2 linked regions of the Desulfomonile tiedjei DSM 6799 genome follow. The protein of the gene in region 1 interacts with the protein of each later gene in a pairwise test. Links are inferred from orthologs where the notes say so. Each region holds a gene or a part of one and is shown on either strand. Other genes may lie near its edges. The genes, in order: kdsB and DESTI_RS24190.

Evidence for each region.
Region 2: the proteins of kdsB (region 1) and DESTI_RS24190 interact in binary tests that used the Escherichia coli proteins (3 or more experiments, as listed by UniProt). The link is inferred for Desulfomonile tiedjei DSM 6799 from one-to-one orthologs.

Annotation. Positions count from the first base shown.
Region 1 is NC_018025.1:3,426,693-3,441,374, reverse strand. Bases 6,478-9,321 are described here. They hold kdsB (3-deoxy-manno-octulosonate cytidylyltransferase), read left to right. Parts: upstream 6,478-7,443; coding sequence 7,444-8,199; downstream 8,200-9,321. Other genes in these bases: DESTI_RS28940 (MBL fold metallo-hydrolase), read left to right, coding at 8,818-9,321; infA (translation initiation factor IF-1), read left to right, coding at 8,312-8,530; DESTI_RS14565 (DegT/DnrJ/EryC1/StrS family aminotransferase), read left to right, coding at 6,478-7,196. In the rest of the region: DESTI_RS14580 (molybdopterin-dependent oxidoreductase), read right to left, coding at 1-2,339; DESTI_RS14575 (FAD-dependent oxidoreductase), read right to left, coding at 2,480-4,441; DESTI_RS14570 (iron-containing alcohol dehydrogenase), read left to right, coding at 4,706-5,869; more of DESTI_RS14565, read left to right, coding at 5,991-6,477; more of DESTI_RS28940, read left to right, coding at 9,322-9,738; DESTI_RS14545 (carboxymuconolactone decarboxylase family protein), read left to right, coding at 9,786-10,187; DESTI_RS14540 (hypothetical protein), read right to left, coding at 10,237-10,488; DESTI_RS14535 (M48 family metallopeptidase), read left to right, coding at 10,536-11,411; thpR (RNA 2',3'-cyclic phosphodiesterase), read left to right, coding at 11,472-12,059; DESTI_RS14525 (L,D-transpeptidase), read left to right, coding at 12,303-13,190; DESTI_RS14520 (hypothetical protein), read right to left, coding at 13,632-13,991; DESTI_RS14515 (polysaccharide biosynthesis/export family protein), read right to left, coding at 14,029-14,682. UniProt on the Escherichia coli protein: Activates KDO (a required 8-carbon sugar) for incorporation into bacterial lipopolysaccharide in Gram-negative bacteria.
Region 2 is NC_018025.1:5,629,393-5,644,209, forward strand. Bases 6,945-9,923 are described here. They hold DESTI_RS24190 (TetR/AcrR family transcriptional regulator), read right to left. Parts: upstream 8,737-9,923; coding sequence 8,152-8,736; downstream 6,945-8,151. Other genes in these bases: DESTI_RS24180 (CPBP family intramembrane glutamic endopeptidase), read left to right, coding at 6,945-7,406; DESTI_RS24185 (carboxymuconolactone decarboxylase family protein), read right to left, coding at 7,532-8,065; DESTI_RS24195 (hypothetical protein), read right to left, coding at 9,082-9,531. Also shown: glutaryl-CoA dehydrogenase Acd, read right to left, coding at 1-494; gltX (glutamate--tRNA ligase), read right to left, coding at 1,071-2,582; DESTI_RS24160 (MBL fold metallo-hydrolase), read right to left, coding at 2,602-3,234; DESTI_RS24165 (hypothetical protein), read left to right, coding at 3,613-3,891; DESTI_RS24170 (DUF502 domain-containing protein), read left to right, coding at 4,266-4,952; DESTI_RS24175 (PaaI family thioesterase), read left to right, coding at 4,930-5,349; more of DESTI_RS24180, read left to right, coding at 5,742-6,944; DESTI_RS24200 (MFS transporter), read left to right, coding at 9,955-11,163; DESTI_RS24215 (IS4 family transposase), read left to right, coding at 11,548-12,765; DESTI_RS24220 (ABC transporter permease), read right to left, coding at 13,128-14,285; DESTI_RS24225 (GTPase), read right to left, coding at 14,288-14,817. UniProt on the Escherichia coli protein: Involved in response to both electrophiles and reactive chlorine species (RCS). Represses the transcription of the nemRA-gloA operon by binding to the NemR box.

The sequences.
Region 1 (14,682 bases):
CCGAAATGAAACATAGATCGTCCTGCTATCATCTCAAAAGGATATGCCTCAGCCTCGGGACCTTCAGGACATTCCCAGGTCCTCACCGGAGCAAAAGAATATGGTTTGCCGCTCCTAGATCGCCCATGATCTTGGTGTAGAGGGATTGCTATCTTGCCATCGCCGTCCAGATCCGAGATGTTCAGCCCATCGTAAAAGGGTAGTGTCCGGCTCATTTCACTGAATATGTCCTCGACTCCGGAGAAGCCCATGGACTTCCCCATAGCTTTCGCAACTTCTTCGAGAATGCTCCAGTCCGGCATGCTTTCTCCAAGGGGGGCTATGGCTTGATTGATTTTTTGTACACGATGCTCGAAATTGGTAATAGTTCCATTCTTCTCGGCAAAAGACGAAGCCGGGAATACGCAATGCGCCATCAAAGCCGTTGGACTGGGAAAAATCTCATGGACAACGAGCAGTTCGGCTTTCCTGAGAGCCTTGGCAAGGCGTGTGGAATGCGGATAGTCAGTCAGAGGATCAGCGCCTGCAATATAAACCGCCCGTACATCGCCATTCTCCAGACCGTGCACCATTTCCGGCACGGTCCGTCCTTTTGTATAAGGAATACCGTTTTTCCAGACCTTTTCAAAAAGCTCGCGAGCTTGTGCAGCGTGCTGATATCCCGGCAGATATTCTGGTAAGGCTCCCATATCGCAGAGTCCGACCATATTGCCTTTCTCGAATATCGGATAAATCCCTGCATTGGATTGTCCGATGTTCCCGGTCAGGAGCGCCAGGTTCGCTATATTCATAACGCATTGCAGCCCGTTTTCCTGAAGTATTACGTCTCCCCCGAAAACGATGGAGGCTCTTGGCGCCTCGCCCAGTATTCGCGCTGCCTCTTGCAGGTCCTCTCTGGCAATTCCCGTTCTTTTCAGAATTCCATTAAGTGAAATCTTGTCCAACAGGTTCTTCATAGGAAGAAAGTTCGCAGTCCGATCCCGCACGAATTCTTTGTCCCACAAATCGAGATCCAGTATGATTTTCATGAGGCCCAAGACAAGGTCGCTCTCCGAGTACGGCCTGACTCTCAACAGGACTCTGGAAAACCGGTCAAGACTCGTTTTTCGGGAGTTCGCGACTATAACGTTACTGTCGTAACGTCTGGCGGCAATCTTGACTTTCCATCCTATGGCAGGGGTTTCCTCAAGAGGATCTACCCCGATGAGGAATATGGCATCCGTTTCCAACAAGTCTTCAATGCGGCCGGACGATCCTCCGACGCCGCACGTCAACTCAAGAGCCCTCTGAACCCTCAAGATGCTGAATCTCGCTTCGCTGTCGATATTGTTTGTGCCTATTACAGTCCGGAAGAATTTTTGGAAGGCGTAACAGTCTTCATTCGTAAGGCGAGGCGAAACCAATCCGACAACGCTCTCGGGACCTGACTCGCGGATTATCTTCTCGAGATTCTCGGCGGTAAACTGGAGAGCGTCAGCCCATGATGCAGGTTTGAGTTCGTCGTCCTTTCTCAGCAAGGGAGTAAGGATTCTGTCCTCGTGGTGGACAAAATCAAACCCGAATCTTCCCCCGACGCACAGAGTACCCCCATTGTGGCTTTCAATGTCTGTTGTCACCCTGTAGATTCGGTTATCCTTGACATTCACCAGCATTCTGCAGCCCGCGGAACACAAAGAGCAAACGGTGGGGACTTTTCTCAGTTCCCAAGGCCGAGCCCACAAAGAGACTTTGTCTGACATGGCCCCGGAAGGGCATGCCTGGACGCACTCACCGCAAAAGTCGCAATCAAGAATCCCGCCGTCACGCGTGGTTATCCGCGCAGCGTAACCGACATCCGCAAGTCTCAGGGCGCTGGCTCCGATAACTTCATGACAGACTTTGACGCAGCGAAGGCAAGTCAAGCATAAATTCGGATCGTACCTGATCAGCGGCCAATCGTTCACCACAGCACGGGTGCGACGTTCCATCTGGTATTCGGTTCCGTAGATGCCCAGACGATAGGTCAGATTCTGTATCTCGCACTCACCGGCCGCTGAACAGACCGGGCAATCCAATGGATGATCCATTAGCACGAGCCCCATAACCTCTTCCCGGATGGACCGCAATTTCGGAGAATCGGTATGAACCATCATGCCTTCCGCAGCGATGGTATTACACGATGTCATGGGACGGCGAACGCCCTCGATTTCTACAACGCACATCCGACATGAGTCGGATGGACTGGTCTTCGGATAGTAGCAGAGCGTAGGTATCCAGATACCAGCCTTGTTCGCCGCTTCAAGAATGGTTGTTCCTTCAGGTACGGTAATTTCCACTCTGTCAATGTTAAGGGTCGGCATTTTTCGGTCCTTCTGACGGAGTCTGCTTGCGGTCAGGGCAGGAGCCGGATTTAGCTTATATGAGGTTCTTGAGGATCGAGTTTTTCCTCTCGCCTCGACGATAGACGAGAATCACGTGGTAGAGCACGCTCGGCCGGCGTTCACTTCACCGCTGCCAGTATCAGGTGAAAGCACCTGAGACATCTGCTGGCCTCGATGAATGACCCCTTTTGGGTGAATCCTGAATCTACCTCGAGGAAATGCCCAATTCGATCGTGGACGTCCAGTTTGTTCCTCACTACCTTTCCGCCCTCCCGAAGAGGGCTGCGTGCGGTGACCAGCACGCCGTAATCCTTTTCGATATTTGCGATCAAATCATCCATCCACTGTTGTTCTGTAGCCTTACATGAACCTGTCGTGACATATTGATGGATCATGTGAGCAGCCCGTTTTCCACCGGCCAGGCCATGAACCACAGTCAATGGACCACTGACAGCGTCGCCTGCAGCGAATACGCCAGGACGAGACGTCATCATGGTCACGGGATCCACCTTTATGGCCCCTTTTCGAGAAAACTGTATATTGTCGTCGCCTGAGAGCCATTCGAGATCTGCAATCTGCCCGATGGCGGGGATAAGCGTGTCTCCGGCAAGATCGAATTCTGTCCCCTCCACCGGAACCGGCCTTCTTCTTCCGGATCGATCCGGCTCCCCCAACTCCATCCGAATACATCTGAGCCCAGTCATTCTGCCATTCTCGGAGAGTACGGCAACGGGCTGTGTGAGAAAGAGGAATTTGATCCCTTCTTCACGAGAATCTTCGACCTCTTCTAGATCCGCCGGCATCTCTCGTTCAGTCCGTCTGTAAACGACGGTCACCTGTGAAGCACCCATCCTGAGGCAGGTTCGAGCGCAATCAATGGCGGTATTACCTCCGCCGGCTATGATCGCATTTTCGCCCACTTGGATTTTTTTCCCGAGATTGAGGTCCCGCAGAAAATCGATCCCTCCGGAAAAAACACCCTTGATTCGCTGTTTCTCTTCTTTGAGAGCCAAAGCCGAGGACTTATGCGCCCCGACGCCCAGGAAAACCGACTTGAATCCCTGGTCAAACAAATCTTGAATGGTGAAATCCTTGCCAAGCCGAGCTTTGAATCGAAACTCGACCCCGAGACGCTGAATTTGAACAATCTCTTTCTGAAGAACATCCCGGGGCTGACGATAGGGCGGAATTCCGACGCCGACCATCCCCCCGGGGATTGGAAGTGCTTCAAAGACAGTCACAGGATGGCCGAAGCGGTTCAAATAGTACGCTGCAGCCAAACCTGCAGGTCCTGCGCCCACAATTGCTATAGGTTTTCCATTCAGTTCGACTCGTTGGAAGGGGGGCTCGATAGCGTGAAGCATCTCATAATCGGCAGCGACCCTTTTCAGCGTCTTGATAGGTATCGCCACGTCTCCCATGTTCGCTACGCTGCACGCCTTCTCGCATGGAGCAGGACAAATTCTGCCCGTTATTCCGGGTAGTGGCATTTCTTCACGGATAATCTGCAGTGCTTCCTCATAACGAAGCTCTTGCAGCATTTCCACATAGCCGGGAATATTGATGTGGCAGGGACACGTATTCATACAAGGGGCGGAAATGTTTCCGATATATCGAACAGAGTTCTCCGAAATTCCATTCCTCACAGCATCCAGGAAGTCATCCCTGAAGAAAGTGAGCCCATCTTTCAGGAGTTCCCCTGCACTCTGACAGACAGAACATTTGGCAGCATCGTTCAGAATGTCCGCCATTCTGGACAGCACATCGAGATCCGATTCCGCTGAGCCACCTTGCATCATTTTGTCCAGGATCACTGACACAATCTTGGAACCTTTTATTCCTGTGATGCACTTCCCACAACAATATTTGGCTTGAATCTGTGCCAGGTACTCACGAATCATTGGCACAAAGTTGAACTCGTTATCAAATACGAGAAGACCTTTGCCGCTCATTAAAGCTATTACGTTTGGCGGAAAACTTGCTAATGGAGGGAGAGATTCGGTTTTTCTCCGGGTGATCTCATCACCATGCCGGTGATCCGCCAGAACGCTTCCCCATCTTCCGAATCTGAGTCTCTTCATGGGCCGCTCCAGTCCGGATGGTCCGGTATTTTCAGTTTACTTTCTTTTAGATAAAAAGAAAAGAAAGAATGAGAGCCAAACGACTGCTTTGGTGCGGATAATCGATTAACTTGACTTGTGTAATAGGTAATTGAGCGCGAGAGCGAAATCGACATGAGAGACATTTCCTGAAGCGAATTGTATGCACGCCTATCTTGCCGGTGCGGGGGTTTTCTGATATAAACTGAAGGCTTTTTCTAGATCCATCTTGGGACGAGGAGTCGCATGCTGCCAAAATTGGGAAATTTCCAGATCAAAACGAGAGTCGTCTTCGGAAGAGGGGCGTTGTCCAATCTCGGGCAATTGGCCCGCGAATCGGGTGCAGGAAAATATCTTCTTGTGGCAGATCCGGCGCTGGAGCAGGTCGGAATTCTCGACAAGGCGCTTTCTGCACTGAATGATGTCGGAATTACGGGAGAGGTTTACAAAGCAGTAGAACCCGAACCGTACATGGATAATGCGGAGGAAGCCGCGGCTCTCGGACGTGCAGTAGATGCGGATCTCGTAGTAGGCCTGGGCGGGGGGTCCGCCATGGACACGGCAAAGGCGGCTGCAGTTCTTATCACGAATGAGGGGAAGGCTGAGGATTATATCGGTCTGAACAAAGTCGAATTGCCGGGCACTCCCACCATAATGGTTCCCACTACAGCGGGAACAGGTGCGGAAGTAACGTTTACTGCAGTGTTCACCAATCGGGAAACCCGGGCGAAAGGCGGGATAAACAGCCCGTTCCTTTTTCCTGGCGTTGCTTTGCTCGATCCTGAACTCACATTGCCCTTGCCGCCCCATGTTACTGCTGCAACCGGTATGGATGCATTGACCCATGCAATAGAATCCGTAAGCAGTCTATCCAGCACGGTCTTCACGGAAGCTCTCGCGTTGACCGCTATTCGGTTGATATCCGGCAATCTCAGGCGTGCGGTGTTTCACGGGGATGATATCGATGCCAGGGAACAGATGCTGATGGGAAGCCTTCTTGGAGGCCTTGCCCTTGCCGATGCGGGGGTTGGTGCGGCCCATGCTTTGGCATACCCGCTGGGGGGCAATTACCGCATACCCCACGGTCTGGCAAATGCCATGTTGATCCCGTATGTAATGGAATTCAATTTGCCTGCTGCAGAAAAGCACTTTGCCATGATAGCCTCGGCAATCGGTGAACCCGTGGAGGGCCTTCCTTTGCGACGAGCTGCCGAGCAGGCAGTTGAAAGTGTGTTCATGCTGTGTAGCGACATCGGAATTCCCTCAAGCCTGGCTGATGCCGGTGTTCCCCGATCTGACATTCCCATGCTGGTGGAAGCTGCTCTGAAGGTAACTCGACCGGTTGAGAACAATCCGAGGAAACTCGGAGAAGAAGAAGCTCAAACTATTTACGAAATGGCGTTTAGTTGATATAAGCCCTGCACGGCTCCACGGAAGGATCCGGGGAGCCGTGCAGGTATGGTGGTGAATCCCGCAATCAGTGCTGACAAATAGTTCAGGCTGAATGTCCGGGTGTTTGTCAGGAGGTCTCATGCCAGGATACGAGTGGATAGGTGAAACAGAAAAAGAGCATATTAACGATGTTCTGGAAACAGGAATACTCTTTCGTTACGAGTTCCCAAACGAACGAAAAGGAATTTATAAGGTCAAGGAATTCGAAGATAAATTCGCTCAATTCACCGGAGCGGTTTATGCTCAGGCGGTTACTTCCGGTTCGGCCGCTCTCAAAGTAGCGTTGTCTGCCCTCGGTATCGGTCCCGGAGACGAAGTCATCACTCAGGGGTTTACCTTTATCGCTACATTCGAAGCAATAATCGAAGCAGGCGCGGTACCCGTGCCGGCTGAGATCGACCAAACGCTGAATCTGGACCCTATAGATTTGGAAAAGAAAATAACCCCGAGAACCAAGGCCGTGATCCCGGTCCATATGCTGGGGTCGCCCGCTCGGATCCAGGAGATCTTGGATATTTCAAGAAAACACAATCTGAAAGTGATCGAGGATACGGCTCAGGCACTTGGAGCAGGAGTAGGCGGCAAACGCCTGGGGACCTGGGGTGATATGGGAACGTTCTCGTTCGATTTCTACAAGACTATTACCACAGGTGAAGGTGGAATGGTCATCACGAACGATCGGGAACTATATCAGCGCGCTTCGGAATACGCAGATCACGGGCATGAGCACAATCCCAATGTGGGGCGGGCTCTGGATGGGCGGAGTTTCCTGGGATTCAACTACCGTATGAATGAGCTTCAAGGAGCTGTGGGGCTGGCTCAGCTCAGCAAGCTGGAGGACATAATCCAGCGGCAACAGCAGAATCAGGAACTCATTCGAGAGACTCTCGAAAGCCGCGACGGAATTGTCATGCGAGAGATTCCGGAGAAAGGAAAGGACAGCTACACCCATGTATGCTTCTTCCTTCCAACTGCGGAAAAGGCCCAGGCCTTTCAACAGCATATTGCCTCAAAAGGAATTGCTGCGATCTACTTCAAGAACAACCTCTGGCATCTGATACATAATTGGGAACACCTTCTCGAGAGGAAGACAGCCTGGCCCGGTCCTCATCCGTTCGGTGGTGCGTTGTACGGAAGCGAAATGACCTATTCGAAAGAGATGCTGCCGCAGACAATGGCAATTCTCGAGAAGACGGTTGTGCTGCCCATATTCCTGCAAATGGACGAAGATCATTTGCGGCGCATGGTGGTGGAATTACAGGCTGCTGCCGAAGAGATTCTGTGACAGAGTTTTATCTCGAAATTCTGGCTGTGGACGACGTTCCCAAACAGTACCTGATATAGATCAGCGGAATTCGAGTTGGCAATAATGGGATACCGATCATGAGCCGGTACGCACCGGCTCGTGAAAAGAACCTATCGCTACGCGGAAGAATGTCTGAAGTTCGATATACCTCGTAAGTATTGGAACTCACGAACGACCGAAACATCTCTCAGAAAAAGCGACCTGGACTTCATCGAGACCTGGGGATATGTCGAAGGATTTGCACAAAATAATAGGATTCATCCCTGCACGAGCCGAATCCAGCCGATTTCCCGGTAAGCCGCTTGCGGATATCTTGGGCAAACCGATGATAGTTCGCGTGCTTGAACGTGCAATGACGTCGGGAATTTTGGACGCCGTGTACGTGGCCACGAATTCGCATGATATTGTTTCGGCTGTTGAAGCATCCGGAGGAAAAGCAGTTCTGACCTCAAATCAGCATCCTTCCGGGTCGGATCGCATCGCCGAAGCTGCAAGAATATTGCAGTTGCAGGATAATGCTGTAGTGGTCAACATTCAGGGAGACCAGCCCCTTTTCGATCCGATTATGATCAAGGAAGTGACCGCTCCGCTTGTGACCGATCCGTCCATTCCGATGAGTACATTAATTTACAGGATCGTCAGGGACGAGGAAATACATCATCCGAATGCCGTCAAAACTGTGATGGACGTTCACGGTTTCGCCTTGTATTTCTCCCGTGCGACTATTCCCTATTATAAGGGATCTGCCATTCTACCCGTTTATTATAAACATCATGGGATTTACGCATACAGGAACAATTTCCTTCAGGTGTTCGCAAATCTTCCCCAGACTATTCTCGAGAAATCGGAGCGGCTGGAGCAACTACGTGCACTGGAACACGGGTTTCGAATCAAAGTGGTGATTACGGATATGGATTCCATCGAGGTAGATACCCCCGAGGACCTGGAACGAGTCCGGGAAACATATAGAAAGATAGTTTGACAAAACTTAATGGTGCATGCATATTTCGTGCAGAATCGAAAAATGGGGGCTGAGTTTAGAGCGGTCTTTTGTGCAACGATCGCCGTGAGCGATCCCTGGAGAAAGGAAGAATATGAGCAGAGACGATAATGTTAAAGTTGAAGGGACAGTTGTGAAGGTTCATTCCGGTGGCATGTATCAGGTCGAAACCGATGACGGAAGGAGTATTCGTACGAAGCTGTCCGGCAGAATGTCCCGTTTTCGTATCAAGGTTCTTCTTGGCGATCGAGTGACTGTAGCTCTTTCACCATATGATCTGACGCACGGCCTGATAGTGTACAGGGGCAAATAAGTTTGGTTTCAGGAAGTCTTCCAGGCTACTCCTCACTTTCCCCACATCTAAAACCGAACCGCTGAAAATTATGTCACAGCATTAGTTCGCGTTCGGCTGGACTTGTGTTTGTTTTTGCCAATACGAATGTCGAATTTTGCCTTGCATCTCCAGTCGGCGAATAATTCCGTCCGAGAAGCCTGTCCTTCAGACGATCATTTCAGAAATGCCTTCAAAGACTTGCGTAAATGCGGCATTTAGGTTATTCCTTCTAAGCTTGATTGGAAATTTCTCTAAGAGGATTGGGCATGGAGATACTGTTTCTGGGGACAGGAGCAGCGTGGTGCACGCCGGAATACTCTTGCACCTGCGCAATATGCTCCAAAATGAACGCGTTGGGAGAAGAGCGGACGCGAACTTCACTCCTTATCAGGAATGACGAGTCTCTTCTCGTGGACTGCGGTCCTGACTTGAGACTCCAGATGAAGGCAAATCACCTCACGCGACCTGATGCAGTGCTGATAACTCACGAGCACGGAGATCATTTCCTGGGTATGGACGATCTGCTGGTGTTTCGCAGATCTATCCCAGCACACGCCTGGCACCCTATCCCTGTGTACGCGACAGAAACGGCGTGGAAAGGCATCGAAGTACGGTTCGGCTACCTTCTCGGATCTCTGGTGGAAAAGAGGATCGCCGTCCCCGGGATGATGCTTGACGGACTGAAGACAAGAGTGACTCCTTTCAAGACCTTTCATGGTCCCAGTGCGGCCGGTTCGGTGGGTTATATTTTTGAAACCAATACGGCAGGACAATATGGCAAACTGGTGTATACTTCCGATTTCATGCGTATCGACGATGAGCCGCAGTTGCTCGAGAACCCGGATGTTCTCGTCATTCAAGCCCATTGGCTGCACGAACCTGAATTCAATCGTCCCTTTCACATGAGCCTTCAATCCGCATTGGATTACATAAAGCGCTGGAAACCCCGGAAAGCGGTGTATCTCGTCCATATTTCCGACATGGATCTTGTCCCGGGAGACCCGGGAAACAATTTCATGAAGAAAATCCCTCCCCGGTCACCGTTAACCATACCGGGATCGGATCTTCCTTATCCTGTCCCCACCTGCAGCGATGAATGGCAGAATGTGCTCGATCGTATCTACAAGGACTATGAGCTGCCTTGCCCGGTATTCATAACCCGTGACGGCCTGAAGGTAATCCATTGAACCGGAAGAATATCTGCTGCGTCAGATAGTAGTTTATGGAGGTATTTATGGCTGATGATCTGAAGGAAAAGACTGCAAAGACCGCAAAGCTCTACTTTGACGGCTATTCGGACGAGCGTCCTTTCGATCTGTGGAGATCGTTTGACAAAAAGTTGGCCAAAGACCTTTCACTCTTTGTTACGGGCACAGTGTACGCCCGCGAGAAGATCCCTCACCAGACACGTCAGCTCATAACCATAGCCGCATTGACTGTTCTCTCAAGAGAGGAAGAACTGAAGCTCCACATCTATGCGGCCCTAAACGTCGGCTGTAGTCCTCATGATATTGCTGAGGTGATTTTTCAGTGCGGGATCTATGGCGGAATGCCTGTGGTAAATCAGGCTTTAAGAGTGCTCAGACAGGTTCTCCAGGATCGAGGCGCCTGGCCACTGGAACCGAGAGAGGATTGAGTCGCTGCTCCGGGAGATGTAATCCCGGAGCACAAATCCATTCGGAAACCTAGTCGTCCAAAGTGAATTCGAATTCCTCGCCTGAACCAAGATCCAGTTCGGTTTCCTGTTGTTTCGACGCGGCCGCTGGAGAGGCTGCCCGGTAACTCGATGAGGACCCGGTGAAATATTCGTCGAAATCCACCTCAGGTGGCTTGTAATGCAAACCGAGTTTTCTGCGGATCATGTTCAGGTCCTTGTTGCAAGAAGGACAGGCCACGTTATAATCAAAGCTTATGTAACCGCATTTTTCGCACTTCAAGGCAAACCTCCAGAGAGTCGGAGTGAAGCATTCAACAAATGTTTAGCATGAACTATTTGATAAATCAAGTCTTATACCGCAAGGACAAAAAAGTGATCCTTTGGGGCCGCTTACGGAAAAAAGCCGCTATTCTTACTCTGATTGCAATCGTCTTGGCAGCGTGCGCGACCGTTCCCCATACGGGAAGACGTCAACTCAATATGATTTCAGATAATCAGTTGAACAGTGTTGCTCTCAAGGCTTTCAACGACGTGGTGTCCAAAGAAAAAGCATGTAGTGACGAACGGTTCAACCAAGCCGTGAAGCAGGTCTCGGACAGAATAAGCAAAGCCGCTGAATCCGTGGACAAACCTGGTTTCGCGTGGGATGTCAAAGTAATTGAGAAGGATACACCGAACGCTTTTTGTCTTCCGGGCGGAAAGATCGTTGTTTTCACTGGCCTCATGCCGTACGTGAAGAATGAGGCAGGTCTGGCGGCTGTAATCGGACATGAAGTTGCCCATGCCGTCGCGAGACACGGAGCAGAAAGATTGACGCAACAGCTTGCTGTGAAAGGAGCAGTCACGGTCGGCGGTGAGATTCTCAAAGGAGAAGACGGGAATCTCGATCGGAAATCGCGCCTTCTTCTAGCTGCTGTGGGAATGGGCGGAACGGTCGGGGTTATTTTGCCGTATAGTCGTCTTCATGAAACGGAAGCTGACCGAATAGGTCAAATCTACATGGCTTCCGCCGGCTACGATCCGTCCGAGTCCGTTCGCCTCTGGGAAAGGATGGCTAAAATTACCAAGCCTCCGATTCCGGAATGGCTCTCTACGCATCCGGCGGATGGAGAGCGTGTGCGAAAGCTCAATGAAAGCCTTCCTGAAGCACAAAAGTTCTATGCCAAAGCTCCGGCCAAGTACGGCCTTGGGATGCCGCTGTAGAAGAAATGTATCGGATGGATGGCTCTGCAGCCATTTTGCTTGCCATGAGGAGGCTACGAAATGTTTGAGAGCAGCAGCCAAATCGTGAGAGTCTTTTTTGCTGTTGAATTGCCCGATAAGGTCAAGTCTTTTCTCAAGAGTGTTGCACAAGAATTAAGACAATGCGGGGGCGACGTCAAATGGACCAATCCCGCCGGAATGCATCTGACCCTGAAGTTTATCGGTGAAATCACCGCAGATCGGCTGGCGCAGATTGAACAAGCAGCTCGGCCGATTTGTCGGGAGCAGGCAGTATCGGTTCACAAGGTGTCCAAGATCGGGGTGTTCCCGGATTTTCGACGTCCTCGAGTCATCTGGGCAGGGTGCTCTGACGAATCCTCAGATCTGTCCAATCTCGCGATCAGGCTTGAGGATGCATTAGCACCGCTCGGATTTGCCAAAGAGAAACGAGCTTTCAAACCCCATCTTACCCTGGGGAGAGTTCGATCCAATAAAGGGATCGCAAACCTTGTGGAGGGGATCCGCGAGAGAACGGACGTTGCAGGGCCTTCATTCACTGCAGATCGCGCAATCCTGTTTCGGAGCGTGCTAAAGCCTTCAGGAGCAGAATATTCCCAAATCTTCAGGTTCGATTTCCGCCCTGAATAAATGAAACATACCAATGTGCTTTCATAAAGGGAATATTGAGAAACCTGTTATTTACCGGTCCCGGCATGTCTCCTTCGCTACGAACGGCACCGCCTGACTTCGCTTCGGAGACATGCCGGGACCGCATTTGCTCCCGCCGGTGACGGGATTACTTCTTTGAACGCACATTGGTAACAGACCTGTTGACACGCAGATTCAGTCCAGCTAGAACAGCAACCGTCAAGATTAGACGGAGCGACGAAATTGGGCCTCAAACCATATTGTCTGCCGATCTGTTCGTTATGTGCCATCCTGATAACCACATTCTCTGCATACGGGGCGGATTCTTCGTACGCCCGGGAGACCTCTCCGGCAGTGGCCGAACGAATCCAGCCGGTGCCCTATACAATTGAACCGGAGAAGCCGTCGGAAGAGCCGGAATCCATCTATGTGCCTCCACCTCTTACTGCCCCGAATGACCCCTGTTTGCCGCAACTGTATACAAATTGGCAGGAGTTTGCCCAGGAAGGTCGGGAGAACAGGGGCTTCGAGTTCAAGACCATACGCATTTTGATAGACAGAAACCGTTTTGAATTGCTCGTGGAAGGCACAACGAACGATAACACGGTGCACGACATTTACCGCACCTTCATAGCGCTGGGCGATGTTCATTCTCCCACGCCGGACGGCAGCTTTCTCATAAACCATGTCTACTGCTATCCCGATGTGGTGTTCTTTGATGCTTCAGGACAACCGATACCCGGTCTTTACAACGGATTTTTCGCCCCTCTCCTTGTCTGCGATGCACGGGGGAGGTGCCAGCGTCACCGGGAACTGGGGATTCATGGACTTCAGGCCGCGGCAATCCCCCCTGGCCGACATATTTCACCGGCAACGTTCGGGGCTGTGTCCGCAGGGTGTATACGGGTTCCGGACCCTTGCTCGTTAAAGAAGGCTATCATCGCGGCTGCCGGAGTCGGTCCGCTCAAACAAAACGACCGCGGTTCGTATCACTGGCTGAAGAAACCCGTTGAAGTGGTGATAGGAGATTCTTATTCGGTATATGAAGAAAGCGACTTGGCTTCGATTATCCAGGGGGGGCTTACACACGTTCAGGAAGGTCTCAAGAACCTTTTCGACGTATTTCGATAATGGGAGTCATCGAGATCATAGTACAATCTACTTCATCGATAAAGCGCATCTATCCACCTGAGCAACACTATCCCGCCGATGAGAAAAAGTGCATAAGCAATCCAGCTCAAAATTTCACGCATTGTGAATGCCCCCTGCCTCTCAGGCATATTCGGATCCCAAAATAGACCCAATACTCAAACTACAATTGATACTGTATCACGCGTCCTGTCCTGACTCAATCGTAAAGCGGTAGTGGGCGGCCTCCGTGCTGCCCAAATCAGGTTTATAGTCAGTGCTAAAAATTCTGTCGCATATCCGCGGATATTAGTTTGGCACTTACTTTAAGAAAGCGAATTCCCGCGGAAGGCATGCCATAGCGAGGGGAGCGAGGCAATGTCCTCAATGTGACCGAGGCCGTATATGGATTTGCAGGTTAGCTCCGTCGAACCGAGGAAGACTTCACCGATCTCGCATAGTGCGAAATCTGTGGGGGGAAAGTCGGGAAAGTCGCTTTTGACTGCGGGATTTGTAGGAAAACGAACTTTTGGCTGCATCGAAATAGATCTTCTTAATATAAGGCGAGCACTTTCGTACGTCATTTTTGGCAAAGAAACTACTCCAGGTACCTTTTGGATGCATCGCAGTGAATTTCGCAGCATCTTTTCTGGCCTTGAGCCGGGCCTGGCGCAATGTGCTGGGACACTCCTCAAACGTGTACTCTTCCTTGTCCTTGGTGATCGTCGGTCTGAGGGAAAAAGCGTCGACAGTCTCCAGGGAGATGAAGAAGAATAGCATCAGGAGGAGACAGATTCTTGGCACGAGAAAACTCCTTACTCATCATTGACTCTCTACTATTCTAGTTCGTTTTTTCTCCGATGTCAGCAAGGGTGTTCACGAAACTGGCCACTTCGGCAACTGTGGAGAAATACTGCTCCATGAAGACCCGCAGATCTGCGACGTACGTTTTGGGCACGTAAATCACGTCGTAGGGTTTGACCAGTATTGCCGAAGCCATGTCTCCGACGTCGAGGATACGTTTCAAATCAAGCCTTCGACCGATAGGTTTGCCGTAGACGTTCTTTGAAATGAGTATAACGCTGGTGAGATCCGCAGTATTTTGTCGGTGTCCGCCAGCGAGAGCAACCGCCTGCAATGCGGTGATCGGCTGGCGAATTTCGTAAGCGCCAGGATTATTAACTTCGCCGAGAATGTAAACTTTTCTTGATTTTGCCGAAGAAAGGGCTACTGAGGCCACAACGTGTTTCAACTCGCCTTGACGGTACAATTTATTGGCGGTCCGCTCCACATCGCTGACCGTGTATCCGGCTGCCAGAATGCGATCTTTCAAGAGGGGCAGATCTATCGTGCCGTCCGGCTTGACGGTCACTTGTGTCTGCTGACCGGAGGTCAATGTGGTCAATGAATCCACGAGCCGCTGAACTTTCTGATAAAATTGACTAACTGACACCGTAACCATACGATAATTCCGAAAGCGCTGGTCGATGTCTCC
Region 2 (14,817 bases), 2.2 Mb from region 1 along the record:
ACAGGAGCCCAGGTTATCCACATCTTGCGACCGTTTAATACGTACTCGTTTCCGTCTTTCACGGCAGTTGTCGTCATAGCTGCGGTATCGGATCCCGCGTCCGGTTCGGTGATTCCGAAGCATCCCAGAAGACGCGCCGCCATAAGTTCAGGAATGTACTTGCGTTTTATCTCTTCACTGCCCCATTTCAGAATCGAAACCGATGTCCCCATGGTTTGCATATTGAACGCCACGCGAAGAGAGCCGGAAGCGCGACCGATTTCTTCGGTTACAATTGCATGGGCAAGGTACCCCATGTTGTTTCCGCCGTATTCCTCAGGAACAGGACATCCGAAAAGCCCCAGTTCGGCCATTTGATTGACCAATTCCCTCTGGAAGCGATGCTCGTTTTCATCTTTATCCACCACAGGCGCAATTTCTTTTTCCGCAAACTTACGCACCATGTCTCGGAGCATTATGTGCTCTTCGGTAAGTTCAATATCGTATTCGCTCATGGACTCATCTCCTCCAATAAAATGTCCGGAACCGGCTGGTCCGGTGAGGCGAGGAACCGCGCAGCCGTTCAGGGTCGGGGTTCTGCACTCGGATGGCGCAAGGACGTGACATAAATAGCAAAAGGCTGAACAACACGTCAAGCAATCATGCAGCAGAATCCGGGTTATGTCGAGGTTTTTCAGAAAATGCACCGATACAAGAGTTCAGTACACCGATTTCATGTTCATCGGGAAGCGCCTCTACCATTTTGCCTTCAAGATACTATAGCAACTCCCAAAATTAGTTTCCGATTCAAGATGTAGGAACATTGGTGGGTGCCGTGCCTCCGTGCCGGCACATCTTCAATATGCTCAATGATATCGATAGAATGACCGGCAGGGAGGCCGGTCCCCACCAGTATCTCATATTGGAGCATTGGATAAACGTCAGAATTTGTAGCAATCGGTTTAACTGCATTGACCTGGCTTCGCAGGTCAGTTGCACCCTCGTATTCCCGGACCTGCCCAGTAGGTTCGTGTTACCGCTTCAATGCAATCGAACGATTTTTCGCCGTCACGTTCTCCCGGATCTTAACCTTACTGCTGATACGGAATCCGGTGCACAGCGTTTTTCAGACGATCCACAACCCGATCTTTCCCGATGGCTTCAAGCATCTCGAAAAGGCCGGGTCCCACTGAGGTGCCGGACACTGCGGTCCGGGCGGCATTGATAAGGAGTCCGGCTTTCACGTTTTTCTGTTCGGAGTACGAGCGGAAGACGTCCTCGACAGAATGTGTATCGTATGTTTGCAGCTTTTCTATGAGCGATGCCATCTCGGGCAGATATTCCGCAAGTTGGGGATCTTTCCCCAGATTCTTCTTCACCGCGGCTTCGTCGAACTCGAATTCGTCAGCAAAATAGCACCTGCCACGAGTGGAAAAGTCTTTGAGTGTCAGGTATCTGGCTCGGATCAGGTCAACGGTGTTCTCGAACCATTGCTTGTCGCTGTTCTCGAAAGAATCGTGCCAGAGCCCGGCTTCAACGAGTTCCTGTTTCACGTAGGGAATCAGCTCCTGAAGCGGCAGAGTCCGAATGTACGTAGCATTGAAATGAATGGCTTTCGGGTCTGTCCAATTACGAGGATCTCCGGGAACATAGTTGAATGTGGAATTGGAACGGTTGATCTTGGAAAGCTCGAATGTTTCGATCATCTCTTCCGGAGAGAAGAATTCACGTCCATCACCGGGAGACCAGCCGAGCAAGGCCATGAAATTACAAAGCGCCCAGGGGAGAAATCCTTGCTTGCGATAATAGGATACGGTAACCACCTCGCCGTGACTTCGTTTGGAGAGTTTGGCTTTCTTATTATCCAGAGTGAGAGGTATGTGGGCAAACGCGGGTGGCTCGATTCCCAAAGCTCGGTATATGAGCACCTGCTTGGGAGTATTGGCGAGATGATCCGCACCGCGTATCACATGCGTGATGCGATCCAATGCATCATCGACTGCATTGCTCAATATGTATAATGGGCGTCCGTCCGATCTGAGAATGACAAAGTCCTCTAAATCCTGCCCCCTTTTTTCGATTCTGCCGTACACGAAATCTTGAAATGCCACTATCGCGGACGGATCTCTGGGCACTCGAAAACGGATTACGTACGGCATTCCCTGAGATACTCTGCTGTCTATCTCTTCGGGTGTAAGCCTTTTACACCGTCCATCGTACATAAACGCGACTTTCCGTGCCTCTGCATCGTTTCTCTGAGCATCCAGCTCTTCTTTTGTGCAGAAGCACCTGTACGCGTGACCGGATTCGAGAAGTTTGTGTGCAGCCTCCACGTGTTTTGAAAAATTATGGGTCTGAAAGAAGGGACCTTCATTCCAATCAAGCCCGAGCCATGTGAGTCCGTCAAAAATCTCCTGCACGGACTCCTGGGTAGACCGTTCGGTGTCGGTATCTTCTATCCGGAGGATGAATACGCCCCCGGTTTTCTTGGCCCAGAGCCAATTGTACAGAGCAGTGCGGGCACCGCCCAGATGCAAATATCCTGTGGGTGAAGGCGCGAAGCGCACCCTCACCTGATCTGTTGTCGATCTTGATTCGTTCATAAATGCTTTGTCACCTTACCTACTGTGTAATCTCCAGAACCACTACCGGCGATTTTGCAGAAGTTGCAAAAGCTTTAGAGTCCTTCTCCGAGCCCACAATATCGCCCCAGTGCATGGGAACTGCAACTCTCGGGTTTATCTTGGATGTGGCTTCCCCAGCCTGAGCTGCTGTCATCGTGTATGTGCCTCCAACCGGCAAGAGAGCTACATCCGCACATACTTTACTCATTTCAGGAATAACATCGCAGTCTCCCGCATGGTATACCCGAACACCGTCAATTGTAATGACGTACCCTACCCAGCCGTTCTTTTTGGGATGAAATTCCTTGTCCGTATTGTACGCGGGAACCGCTTCCACCATGACGTCTCCCACTTCCACGCTCTGACCTGGAGCAATGGATTTGAACGCGTCGCCGAAACTTGCTTTGCAGTCAGGCGGCCCGATAATTACGGTCGAGGGCTTTCTGATTTTTTGCACATCTTCTTCCGAAAGATGGTCATAGTGGCTATGCGTGATACAGATCACATCCGCGGGTTTCGGCTCTGCCAGTTTCCAGGGATCGATATACACCGTGGTTTGCGATCCTTCTATACGGAATGTAGCGTGACCTAACCATCGAATTTTGTCTCTTACGAAAGCTTCTGCATCCATGATCTCCCCTCCGGGTGTTTGAATAAGCTATTCGCGATGGTTCCCGTGAGACCGACGATCATCGGCAAACGGGACAGAATTCCTCTGTGCTTTCCGATGCGGGCACAAACTTTCATACAAACCTGTGGTACCGTTATATCTTAAAGATCGAGCCGGGGGGCAAACCGTTCCCCTTTTCTTGTTCATGTGACGATGCCCGGCGAAATTTCATTGACCGGTTTTCACATTTGCATTGCCTTTCGTGTTCATTCACTTGAGCCTGCCTTCAACAATTGAGTCCTCATCTTATACTACACTCGGGGCGAAAAATGCATTGGCTCCCATGACACACGCCACAGTTTCCTGTATAATCCTCTTTTCCGGGAGGATGAAACAACAATGCCTTTGCAATCGAGAGCGAAAAGAAGTCCGGAACTCAGCAAAACGAGAACGAATAGTGATTGGATTATGATTATTCTCGGCATTTTTCTCGTGCTCTTCTTTTCGATGGCCGGTTACTTCTCTTTCGTCGAGACCCCATCCGAGGTTCAGTCCAAGGCAAGGGGGCCTGTGAAAGATCCAAAGGCTGTGCGACCGGAAGCTTCAGTTCAGGGCAAGTCAGCACCTGATTCGGCACCTGAGCAGACAGTGTGGCATGGAATTGGCGGAGCCCAATAGCCTCGATAACTCTTGAAATATAAGTCTGTTCCGAAAATATAGCGCGCAAAATCCCTCCAGACGGGCTTACGGGTTAATCCACGCCGTTTCCTGAAGGGATTTTTAAGAAACTCCAATGCCTCATCTTATATCATTGCAACGAGAGCGTGCAAAACAATTCGACAGGATGTGCCGATTAGAATCGTGGAAAATCGGGCGTCCACATATGATACCGATTCGCTTTTCTTCTGATAATCTGGGAGGCTGGAGGTATCCTTCGCTCCGGACGACGCAAAGCCGTCTAATCACTCCGCTCAGAACACCTCAGCCTGCGCCATCTTATATGTATAATTGCGAAATGGTATGGGAACCGGAACCTGACGGGAGAGGGATGAATGCGACAAGCAGCTAGCACATTCGTGCGGTTTCTTTTGACAGGTTTGGCAACTCTGCTGCCCTTCATTGTGACAGTCTTCGTGGTCGGCTGGATAGTCAGAATTGCCGACGCGTATATAGGGCCGAGCAGCAGTTTCGGGCTTTTCATCCTCCAGATAGTAGGAGACGCAAACAAATATTCAGGATACCTGGCCGGGTATCTTGTAGTTGTGTGCTTGTTGGTCCTCCTCGGGTTCCTCGTTACACGCGCCACAGTCGCGAAAATTCACGAAGCCATAAACGGCATGGTGGCAAGAATACCCCTATTCGGAAAGATTTACGCGGGGGTCGAACAGGTAGTGGAGATTTTCGGGAACAACAGAGGTGAAGGCCTGGACCGGTTCGGTGGAGTCGGATACGTGAAGTTGGGCAACGTGAAAATGTTGGTTTTCTTGACCTCCGGTCAAAGCTATACGCTGATTGACGGAGTGAAACACTACATGGTGTTCGTTCCGAACTCTCCGATTCCTGCCACGGGGTTCAACGCGTTAGTCCCTGAGGAAGATTTCGTGCGGCTGGACATGCCTCTGGAGGATATGGCCAAGCTGTTGATGTCCTTCGGCCTCTTGGGTGGACAGGTACTCAGCCGACCATTGGAATTGTCTCAAATAGTGCGGGAGAACCATGAAAGAAAAATTGCACCGTGAGCTGATAGAGCTGTCAAAGTCCGAGCCGTACGGTCGGCTGCTGGGAATGGAAGTGACAGACGTCGGGTCTGGGACCGCGACTGTGCGAATGAGAGTGAATTCCGACATCCGGAACATGTTCGGTTTCACTCATGGGGGAGCCCTGTTTTCCCTGATAGACGAGGCCTTCCAGCTTGCATGCAATACACATGGGGTACTATCTGTTGCACTTAACGTCAGCATAACGTACGTATCTGCGCCAGAATCCGGCTGCATGCTCGAAGCGAAGGCGACAGAAATGCACAAGACCCGCCGCACATCGAGTTATCTCTGCGAGATACGAGACCTTGACGGTAAGCTGATAGCCACTGCCCAAGCGCTTGCCTATCGCACGGGAAAAGAAATCGACAAGTTGTGATGCCAATTTGCATTCAAAATCCCCCCATTCCCCCCTTTAATAAAGGGGGGTTAGAGGCATAGGCGCTAACTTATGGCGTTTCGGTCGTTTGTTCCGGAGGAACATCTGACAATAGGCCGGCGATTCATCGCCGGATAAGGAAAAACCTAATGATTTTAGAGTCCCGGAGGGACGGCTGATACACAAAATCCCGGCAATGAATTACCGGGCTATTTTCTTTAGTCCCTGCGGGACAGAGAATTGCAGAAGAGTTGACGCCTATGGAGGTTGGAGGGGGATCTTCCTCTCACTTTAAAAGCAAATTGCTGTGATGTCTCCTCTTTGTGTGGTCCGTGAGATGCCAGAATGCTGTTCGATTCCGATTCTCATTCATTTTCTTCAGGGGGTATCGCTTGGCTCCGAAAAAGATCTCTGCAAAAGAAGTTATGCTTGATATTAGGGCGGGATTGTCGAATCACGAGATCGGAAAGAAATATGGGCTTTCCGAAAAGGGCATTCAGAGCTTATTTGACAAACTTTACGGCGCAAACCTGTTGACCGAAGAAGAGCACTCCCGACGACTGGTGTCTCAAATTCGGGACACTGGCAGCGAAGGCGATAACGGTGGACCTGCAGTTGCCGAGCCAACGATCACCCGCGCCGAGGCACCTTTGACTAAACCTCAACCTCTCAGAACATCAGGAAGTAGCGATAAGGCTTTGCACACCGAATTAAACGGTGAAAAATTCGAAGAAGCTGTTCCCCAGCCGGGTGCGCACGAATTCCAGAGTATGGCAGATGGGAGCAACGGTTTCATGCATGCAGTTCAAATACGCTCTGTCGGCAAAGCGCAACGCCTGCTTTTGTGGGCTGTTCTTGCGTCTTTTTTGTGTTTTTTTGTACCTTTCTCATTTGTCCTGCTGGCTCCTTTTCAACTCTACTGCGTCTGGAATCTTGCAAAGTCGCTCGACTTGAGTACCGGAATCAGCGTTCTTTACCTTCTTCTCATGTTCATTCCTATTATTAACACGATCGCTTTGCTGATGCTGAACAACAAGGCGACACAGACTCTGAGAAAAGCAGGAATCAGGGTTGGATTAATGGGAGCCCGTCCGTCCGACCTTCCGGCACACGAGATTAACCCGTGGGGAGAAGAAGTAGAAGAGCCTCCCACACCTATTCCCACTGACTTTATTGACGTGTCAAATTACGGGAAGAACCAGTGGTGGCGTTACCTGGTGAGTATAGTTTTCATAGTGGTTTTTTCCGTCTCCCTGTGGGGCATACTAGTAGTGGTATGGGCACCACAGGCAAGCTTCGATAAGGCAACATCCGATTTCATCGGAATCAGTCCGTTGAAGAATTACGTCCTGCAGAATGTGCTTTTTGTGTTCATTCTCTTCACCCTTTTCTTGGCCATACGATATGAGCACAAGCGTCCGTTTCTTAGCCTAATTTCTCCAAATCCATCTGTCGACTGGCTGAAACTGGCAAAAAGTTTCGGCCTTTTTTTCTTCCTTATTCTAATTAGTCTGACTCTGGGATATGCTTCGGAGCCTGCCGGCTACAGGTTCAATTCCGACTTAAGCCATTTTTTCGCTTTCCTTCCGGTAGTGCTCGTCTTAACCCCGATTCAGACAACGGTTGAGGAACTCTTATTTCGCGGCTACTTCCTTCAAATGATAGGGTTGCTTATCAAGAATCGCTATCTGCTCATAGTGGTTTGCGGTGTGTTATTCATGTTGCTGCACCTGGGGAACCCGGAAATGGCAGTAGGCCCGATAATCATGGCATTGAACTACTTTGTAGTCGGGGCATTCCTCACGTTTGTCACCTGGAAAAGCAACAGCTTAGAAGTGGCAATGGGCATTCATGCAGCAACAAATTTGTCTGCCGGGTTGATTGTGAACTACGAGAATTCAGCTCTGAAGACTGAATCCCTGTTTTTTTGCACTACTTTGGATCCTGTGGCTAGCCTCGTGAGTTTTTTCGTTATAGCAGCGATTTTCTACTTCTTCATGTTTGGGGGACGGATAACGATGCAAAAGCCGTGGCTTGTCTGGGCAAGGACGGGATAAGGCGCGGGTACGGGGCACAGGCATCAGCTTACCAGCACGCATCCTTCTTTTTTAGAAGGGGCAAGGGGGATTTTGACTTAACACATTGAAAATCCCCCTCAATCCCCCTTTAGAAAAGGGGGACTTCATGCAACATCCGGGCTAATTTTAAATGTATCGAAAATGATGTTGGTTGCGACTGCCCTCGCACCGTGAGCTACTGCATCGAAGATGTCAGCATCGGCCCATCCCAAAGAGCGAAGGTTATCCACATCGGATGAAGTGACTGCCTGCGGTTCGTCAGTAGCTTTCAGAACGAACAATAGTAACGCCTTGTCTTTTGCATCCAGCGGAGCTTTCTCCGGATCGGTACGTGCATCTTGAATTTGCTCGGGATTGAAGCCGAATTTTGATAGCAGACCTACGTTGAACGAATCGCAGTATTCAGATTTGCAGGCTCTTGAAACCAACATCCTGATCATTGAGAGCAAAGGAGCACTCAGGCTTGGATGCTTCATAAAATATTGAGCAAAGTACAACTGATTTTCCAGCACTTCCGGGCTGACTCCCAATAACTGAACATTATTGGGGACCATTCCGAAGAACTGCTCGGCAGACGCGTACAGCTCTGCAAGCTTTCCTTCTGCCTTTTCAGGCGGTGTAATCGAGACGATAGCCATTACAAAAACCTCCTTGCGTTGCGATGCGTGGAATCTGTGCCGATTCCGTGGAATAGACCGGTCTACTAGTTAAACCGGCAAAAAAATTATGGCTTCAACAGACTGTTGAAAACCATGTTCTCGAAAACCAGCAAGGGCTCCAGGCTGTTTTCAGCCTTCATGCGGAGCAGCGCCCCCTCCCAACTGTTCAGCAGGAAGTCGGCAGTTTCCTGAGGATCGAGCGATTGCCTCACTTGCTTCAATTCCCTTGCTTCTTTCAGGCATTGCGCTATGTTCCTGCTCATTCGCCTGAACGCTTCCTGCATTTTGGTGCGAAACGCTTCATTCTGATCTGCCATTTCCTGGGCGAGATTTCCGATAGGGCAGCCTCCTTTGAATCCCTGTTCTTCCGCTGCGCTCATCATGCTTCTGAAAAAGCCTCTGAGCCGTTCGATGGGACTTTTCCCGGTTAACGACAGTTGAGATTGCGCCATGGAGTCTATGAATTGCGTGTAGAAATCGATCAACTGCAATCCGAAATCGTCTTTGTTTTTGAAATAGAAATAGAATGAGCCCTTCGGAACTTCAGCCGCGTCGAGAATTTCCTGTATGCCTGTGTGGTTGAATCCTTTCTGATGAATGATTCTGGCACCTTCGGTCAATATTCGAAATTTCGTAGTCTCTTTCGCCATTTTAGATCAAAAATTCCTTAGAATCACAGTAGACCGGTCGTCTAGTTTTGTCAAGGCTCTTTTGATACCCGGAAATTCTAAAATTTTATGGCAAATGTCAGAATCTTTGTCCAATTGGGAAAGCGCTTCTCGAAAATCGGTGGGTGCCGTGCCTCCGTGCCGACACATTTTTGATCAACAAATCGACCAGTTCGGCACATACAAGAGACGCCGTGCCCTACCGTTTCTTATAAAGGATCCGGTGTTCAAGAGGTAAGAGATTATGTCACTACTATGAATGAGTTGCAGATCACGTGCCCACGGGCAGCAGAACGGTCTCACCGTAAACCGGCAGTCAGGCGAGCATCATTTCTTCTTGAACATTCCGGTGATACTGAACTTTGATCTCTTTTCGGTCGCGACTTCCTCGGGAGACTGGGGCGGTTCGTCTTTGCGCTCGACCTTCGGGGCGGCTGGAGTGTCCGATGGTGCCGGCTGAAATGCGGTGAACATTCCCGCCAATTCGATGGTATCCAGGAATTCTCCGTCTTCACTTTCTATCCTCGGTTTTGGCGCGGGTGGAGGAGCGGGTTCGGGTGGTTTTTCCACTGGTTTCTTGATTCGATATTTTAACCCGCGTCGAGCCATGTCACTTTCGGAAATCAGCTTTCGTTCATAGAGCTGTCTGATAAGATCCGCGAACCCGAGCGCGCTAATTTTGAACCGAGCCATAATCTCGGCATTGGTCATAGGTCCGCGTATTGCCTCGATGGCAGCTCTTGCGCCTACATCTCTGCTTGAAGTTTCTTGTGTCATGATGAGAAAAACCCTGGTCCTATTATACTGCACACCGAACTGGAGGGAGAACTTTTTGGCTCTAAAAAACTCATTTTTGACTCTGTTAAGAATCGGCATGGATTCGTACCACCCAGATTAGCAATCTGTTTGGAAAAAATAAGAGGTGCTTCTGATTGCCGGCGGTTTCCATTCTTCGGGTATTCGGGTACATTTTTGCGGTTTTTTGATTCGATAGTCTTGGGTTTGATACGGGCTTGCGCTCAAGATGATCTGTGGTGCCGCTGGCACCACAGATCATCGGCACGGACCTGCCTTGCAGGTCAGTGGCACCCAAAATCGACCTTAATCCCTGGGTACAGGGGGTGCCACTGACTTGGCTCCGCAGGTCAGTGGAGCAAGCATCTTGAATCCAAAATCGTATGACACACCACGGGAGATCGTTTGAAGCTCAACAAAAAACTCATTCTCGTTTCTCTGTTGTATTTTGCCGAAGGCTTTCCCTTTGGGATCATTGAACAATCGTTTCCGGTTTATTTTCGGCTACATGGAATGTCACTCGGTCATCTGGGACTCTTGAGCCTTGTCAGTCTGCCGTACGCGCTGAAATTCCTGTGGGCGCCTGCGGTGGATCTCATAGGAATGAGACGTCAATGGATTGCTACAGCACAGTACTTGATGGCCGCTTTGCTAGTTCTGCTCCTGCCGCTGGATCCTGCACAACCCGGTTTCTTGTTGTGGGCCTGTATCGCTGCCATGGCGATCGCGTCAGCAACTCAGGATATAGCCATAGATGCATATTCGATAGAATTGTTGAAACCTTCTGAAATGGGGATTGCAAACGGATTCCGGCTGGCCGCGTACAGAGTTGCGATGGTCGTGGCAGGAGGTCTGTTCGTTGCAATAGGGGGCTGGATAAGCTGGCAATTCACTTATATCGTTGCAGCGGCAGTCCTTCTCGTCTGCGGCCTGGTATCATCCCGACTTCCGCCAATCGATGTACAAAGACCGGAAGTCTCGGCAAAAGCGCTCTTTGCACCGGTTCTGGATATTCTTGCGCGGCCCGGTCTCATTCACGTTATCCTTTTTATTTTGCTCTACAAACTGGGTGACTTGGCTATGGGGCCCATGGTTCGTCCTTTCTGGCTGGACCGCGGCCTTTCAACAACGGAAATAGGACTTATCACGGGGAGTCTGGGAATAATCGCCTCAATCATAGGCGGACTTGCCGGCGGGCTATTCATGGTTCGCTACGGTATCTTCCATGGAGTGTGGTTCTTGGGCCTCTGGCAATCCGTAAGCAACCTGACATACGTCTGGGTCGCAGCATATCCGGAGTCCGGACACTGGGGCATCTATGTTGCGTCTTTTGTCGAATCATTCTGTGCCGGGCTGGGAACATCGGCATTCCTGGCTTTCCTCATGAGCATCTCGAAAAAGCAGTTTTCTGCAACACAATACGCCATCTTTTCAGCATTGTTCAGAGTAACCGGAATTCTCGCAGGCTCCTCCAGCGGATGGATCACTGAAGGCCTGGGGTACTCACAATACTTCCTGATTACGTTCTTCCTCTCGCTTCCCGCATTCCTCTTCATCTTCCATGCACGAAGATGGATTCCCTCGGACAATGCAACCCCTGACCTCAAATCGTAAAGGCTTCTTTTGCCTGTTCGCAATCCAAGAAGTATACCGATTCTCGAAAGTAATCACGGATTGTGAAGAGCAGTTCCCAGCAATTGGTAGCGCCGGCCTCCCAATGCTGTTGAATTAAGGAAAGGGTTCTTGATTTTTCACGTTTAACCTCCGAGAATTCAGAAGGAATTGTGTTGACATGCGGGTAGTTACGCGCGATAAATTCTTTCAAAACAAGCTGCTGAAAGGATTTTATTATGGCACGCATTATGCTTTGAAGAACCATGCCAACTTAGCGCGTACGCTGAAAAATTTCTTCACATTATTCCCGGACAAATCGACCCTTCCAAGAAACGCTCGCCTCAGGACTTTACTCGAAACAGAAAACTCGCCTTTGGAAAGCTTATCACCTTCATCTTGTCCATTGCCGCCAGTGGAAAGGGTAAAGGAGTGGACATGAAATCCGGTGAATTCTTTCGACATGCCAGAATTCTTGGCCTTTGGCCTGACGCCGAGGCGATCCATCGAAGCGCGCTCACCAAGGCGCGCAAAAAGGTGGATTGGAGGATCTTTCGGCAAATACTCGATGATGCGGTTGGTCTGGCTTATGAGTGTTGGCCTAAGAGCCCGAAGGACGAGTGGCATGGTATGTCCACTCATGCGATAGATGGCTCCGACTATACGCTTCCAGCCGCCGATGAGCTCAGGGCCGAGTTTGATCCTGAGAGCGGACTTGGGCAAGCGGGCAAAGGACATTATCCTCAGTGTCTTGTATGCACGCTCTATGACGTCTTCAGACGTCTGCCCATCGCAAGAACTGTGGTCCCGGTGAATTCTTCGGAGCGGGACCAAGCCAAACATCTCCTGCCCCTCGTGCCTGAGGGAAGTGTCTTGCTCCTGGATCGAGGTTACCCAGGATATGAATTTCTCAGCTACCTTTTGGACAAGTTCAAAGGCTATTTCGTGATACGTTGCCCCGCAACGTCCACCTTCGCCACAGTAAAGGAATTCATTCGGAGCGGGAAGAGCGAAGCCGAAATCGTGATTCCTCCGACATCGAACTATCTCAGCCAGGTGACGGCTGAACAACGAAAGGCCGCCAAGCCCATCAGAGTGAGAGTCATCAGACTGTCCAATCCTGACGGAACCCTCTCGGTTCTCCTGACGAATCTTTACGACAAGGTGGAGTTTCCGAGACAGGAGATCACTGACCTCTATTTCAGGCGATGGGAAATCGAGAGCTATTTCCGGGATGAAAAGATTGGGCTCGAAATCGAAAAATTTCATGGCAAAACCTGCAACAGCGTCCTGCAAGAACTCTTTGCAGCTGCGATCATGGCTGTGATCTCAAGAACTCTCATGGCCATTTCCACCCAGTTACTCGGTGGAGAGCTCGGAGAACCTCAGTTCAAGAATGCGGTCATGACGCTCGCGTCTGAAGCCGCCGTGCTCGCCGCAGACGATCCTGAAAGAGCCATCGAAATCTTTCAGGATATTCTCAAAGAAATCTATCGTGTCAAATACTATCGACCAAACAGTCAGCGACCACCCCAACCAAGGGTGAACAAGCAAAGCAAAAACAAATGGCTTTACCGCAGGTACAAAAATGTCCCCGCAGCTTAAGTCAACAGCATTGCGCCGGCCTCCGTGCCGGCGAACAATTCACCAAACAAAGCAATAAGTTATCGCCGGCAGGGACGCCGGCGCTACTGATTCTTCCCATTGCAGGCATTGGATTCCGTCAAGACTTTCGATAACAGCTATAAAATCGGGAAAACCCTTCTTGTAAGAAGTGTTTCCCCGAACCCCTTCCCAAAAACTTTTAACACTGGTCTAATGCACTGTTTTTTTTTGACCAAAAAAAACAGTGCATTAGACCAGTGTTAAAAGTTTTTGGAAGGGTTTGGGGAACCTTTTTACAAAAAGGTTCCCCAGATCTTACTGCTTTGAAAGCGCAACAGGTAAAAGAAACCTTCAGGATTCATCTACCCGATATGTCGGAGGCCTTCGGCTATTCCCATACGTCCGACCCTGATAGCTGGAATCAGTGCTGCAATGAATCCAACGGCCAGGGATACAATCAGTATGATGAGAATTGTGGAGTAATTGACTTCAAAAACCGGCAGAAACGATTCGAGCTGTTTTTGGAACATTCTGCCTCCAGGAAAGCTCAATGCTGCTCCGAGCATGCCCCCGATCAGTGAGATGGCCACGGATTCTCCTGCAATCAGCAGAAAGAGAAAGCGCGGTCTGAATCCCAGTGTTTTGAATACTGCGTATTCAGCCCAGCGTTCACGGGTCGTCATTGCCATGGTATTCGCGAGAACAATGAGAATGATAGCGATCACCACCATGGAAATAATCCTCACTGCGGCAACGATGGCTTCAGTCATTGCCACAAACCCCATCTGGAACGCTTTCTCGGTTTCCGTGAGGGTCTCCGCAAGGGAGTTTTTGAAGAGAGAGTCGATTTCTTCCGTTATTTCCGCGGATCTCTGGGGATCGTTTATCTTGACGAGGTACCATCCCACCTTGTCGGCCCGGTCAGGGTTGGTTTTCTTCAGCACTTCGTTCAGGTATTCGTAACGGAAGAAGAAAGCGGTCTGATCCACACTTTTCCGTGCCCCCGTGTAGATGCCTTTGAGGACTAATTCAATACTCCCCGGGTATATCGTTCCTTGGAGGGGAATCACGTCACCAATCTTCCAACCGAAGCGCTCTGCAATGGTTTTTCCTGCTATGGCTCCGTTTCGGTCCCGATCGAAAGCTTTCTTCTCGTCCTCGGTAAGCAGGAACTCAGGATAGAGGTTAAAATAGCCGGATCCACTTACTGCAAATTGCGCGAAGAAATTCTTTTTTTCCTTGTAAACGCCCCCATACCAGCTTCCGTATTCGACTCCCGTTACTCCGGGCACTTGCGCGATACGATTCTTGTACGAGATGGGCAGCGCATAAATTAACGAAATTTTGTTCCTGGTGATAAGACGGTCAGGTGAGGATGACTCCACTCCTATGTACCATGCATCGACCAGAGTGCGTAGGATGGCGAATGCAAGCATTGCCACTGCCACGCCGAGTATGGTCAATATCGAACGTAAACGGTGCCGAAACACATTCCTGATTATCAGTTTCAGCACTTCCATGACTAAAGCGCGCCTTTGAGTTGATGGGAAAAATAGGTATGTAGCTCATCCAACTTGTGGATGCTGTGGTCAATCCGCTCCAGGAGAGCCGTCGTGTTTGACGTGACCTGCGTTACGGCTGCGTCGAATTGTTCGTCTATGAGATCGATCGCCCGGGATGCGAGGCGCCGCGTTATCCTTTTCAGGCTCTTCAGTCTCCGTGAAGCCAAATACCAGATCAGGAACAATTCACATAGCATCAGAGCTGCTAGGCCGGTCAATCCTTCGGGACCGAAGATATTCGTCAAGAAAGCCAAGACGATCTGAACAGCGCCATTGACGGTGGGATAATCAAGCCAGAGTGAGATTTTTTCGGGTCCGGCCAGTCTGATCGCAAGTATGAACGCCGGAAACCACAGAACTGCCTTTTGCCAAGATTTGCGCCATGTGGCCTTGAAACCTGTCAATGCAGAACGCGTGGAATTCACCTCACCGGCAAACGTTGCAGATGCCCGAGCAGCACTATCGTCCATTACAACAGACGGTTCGATTA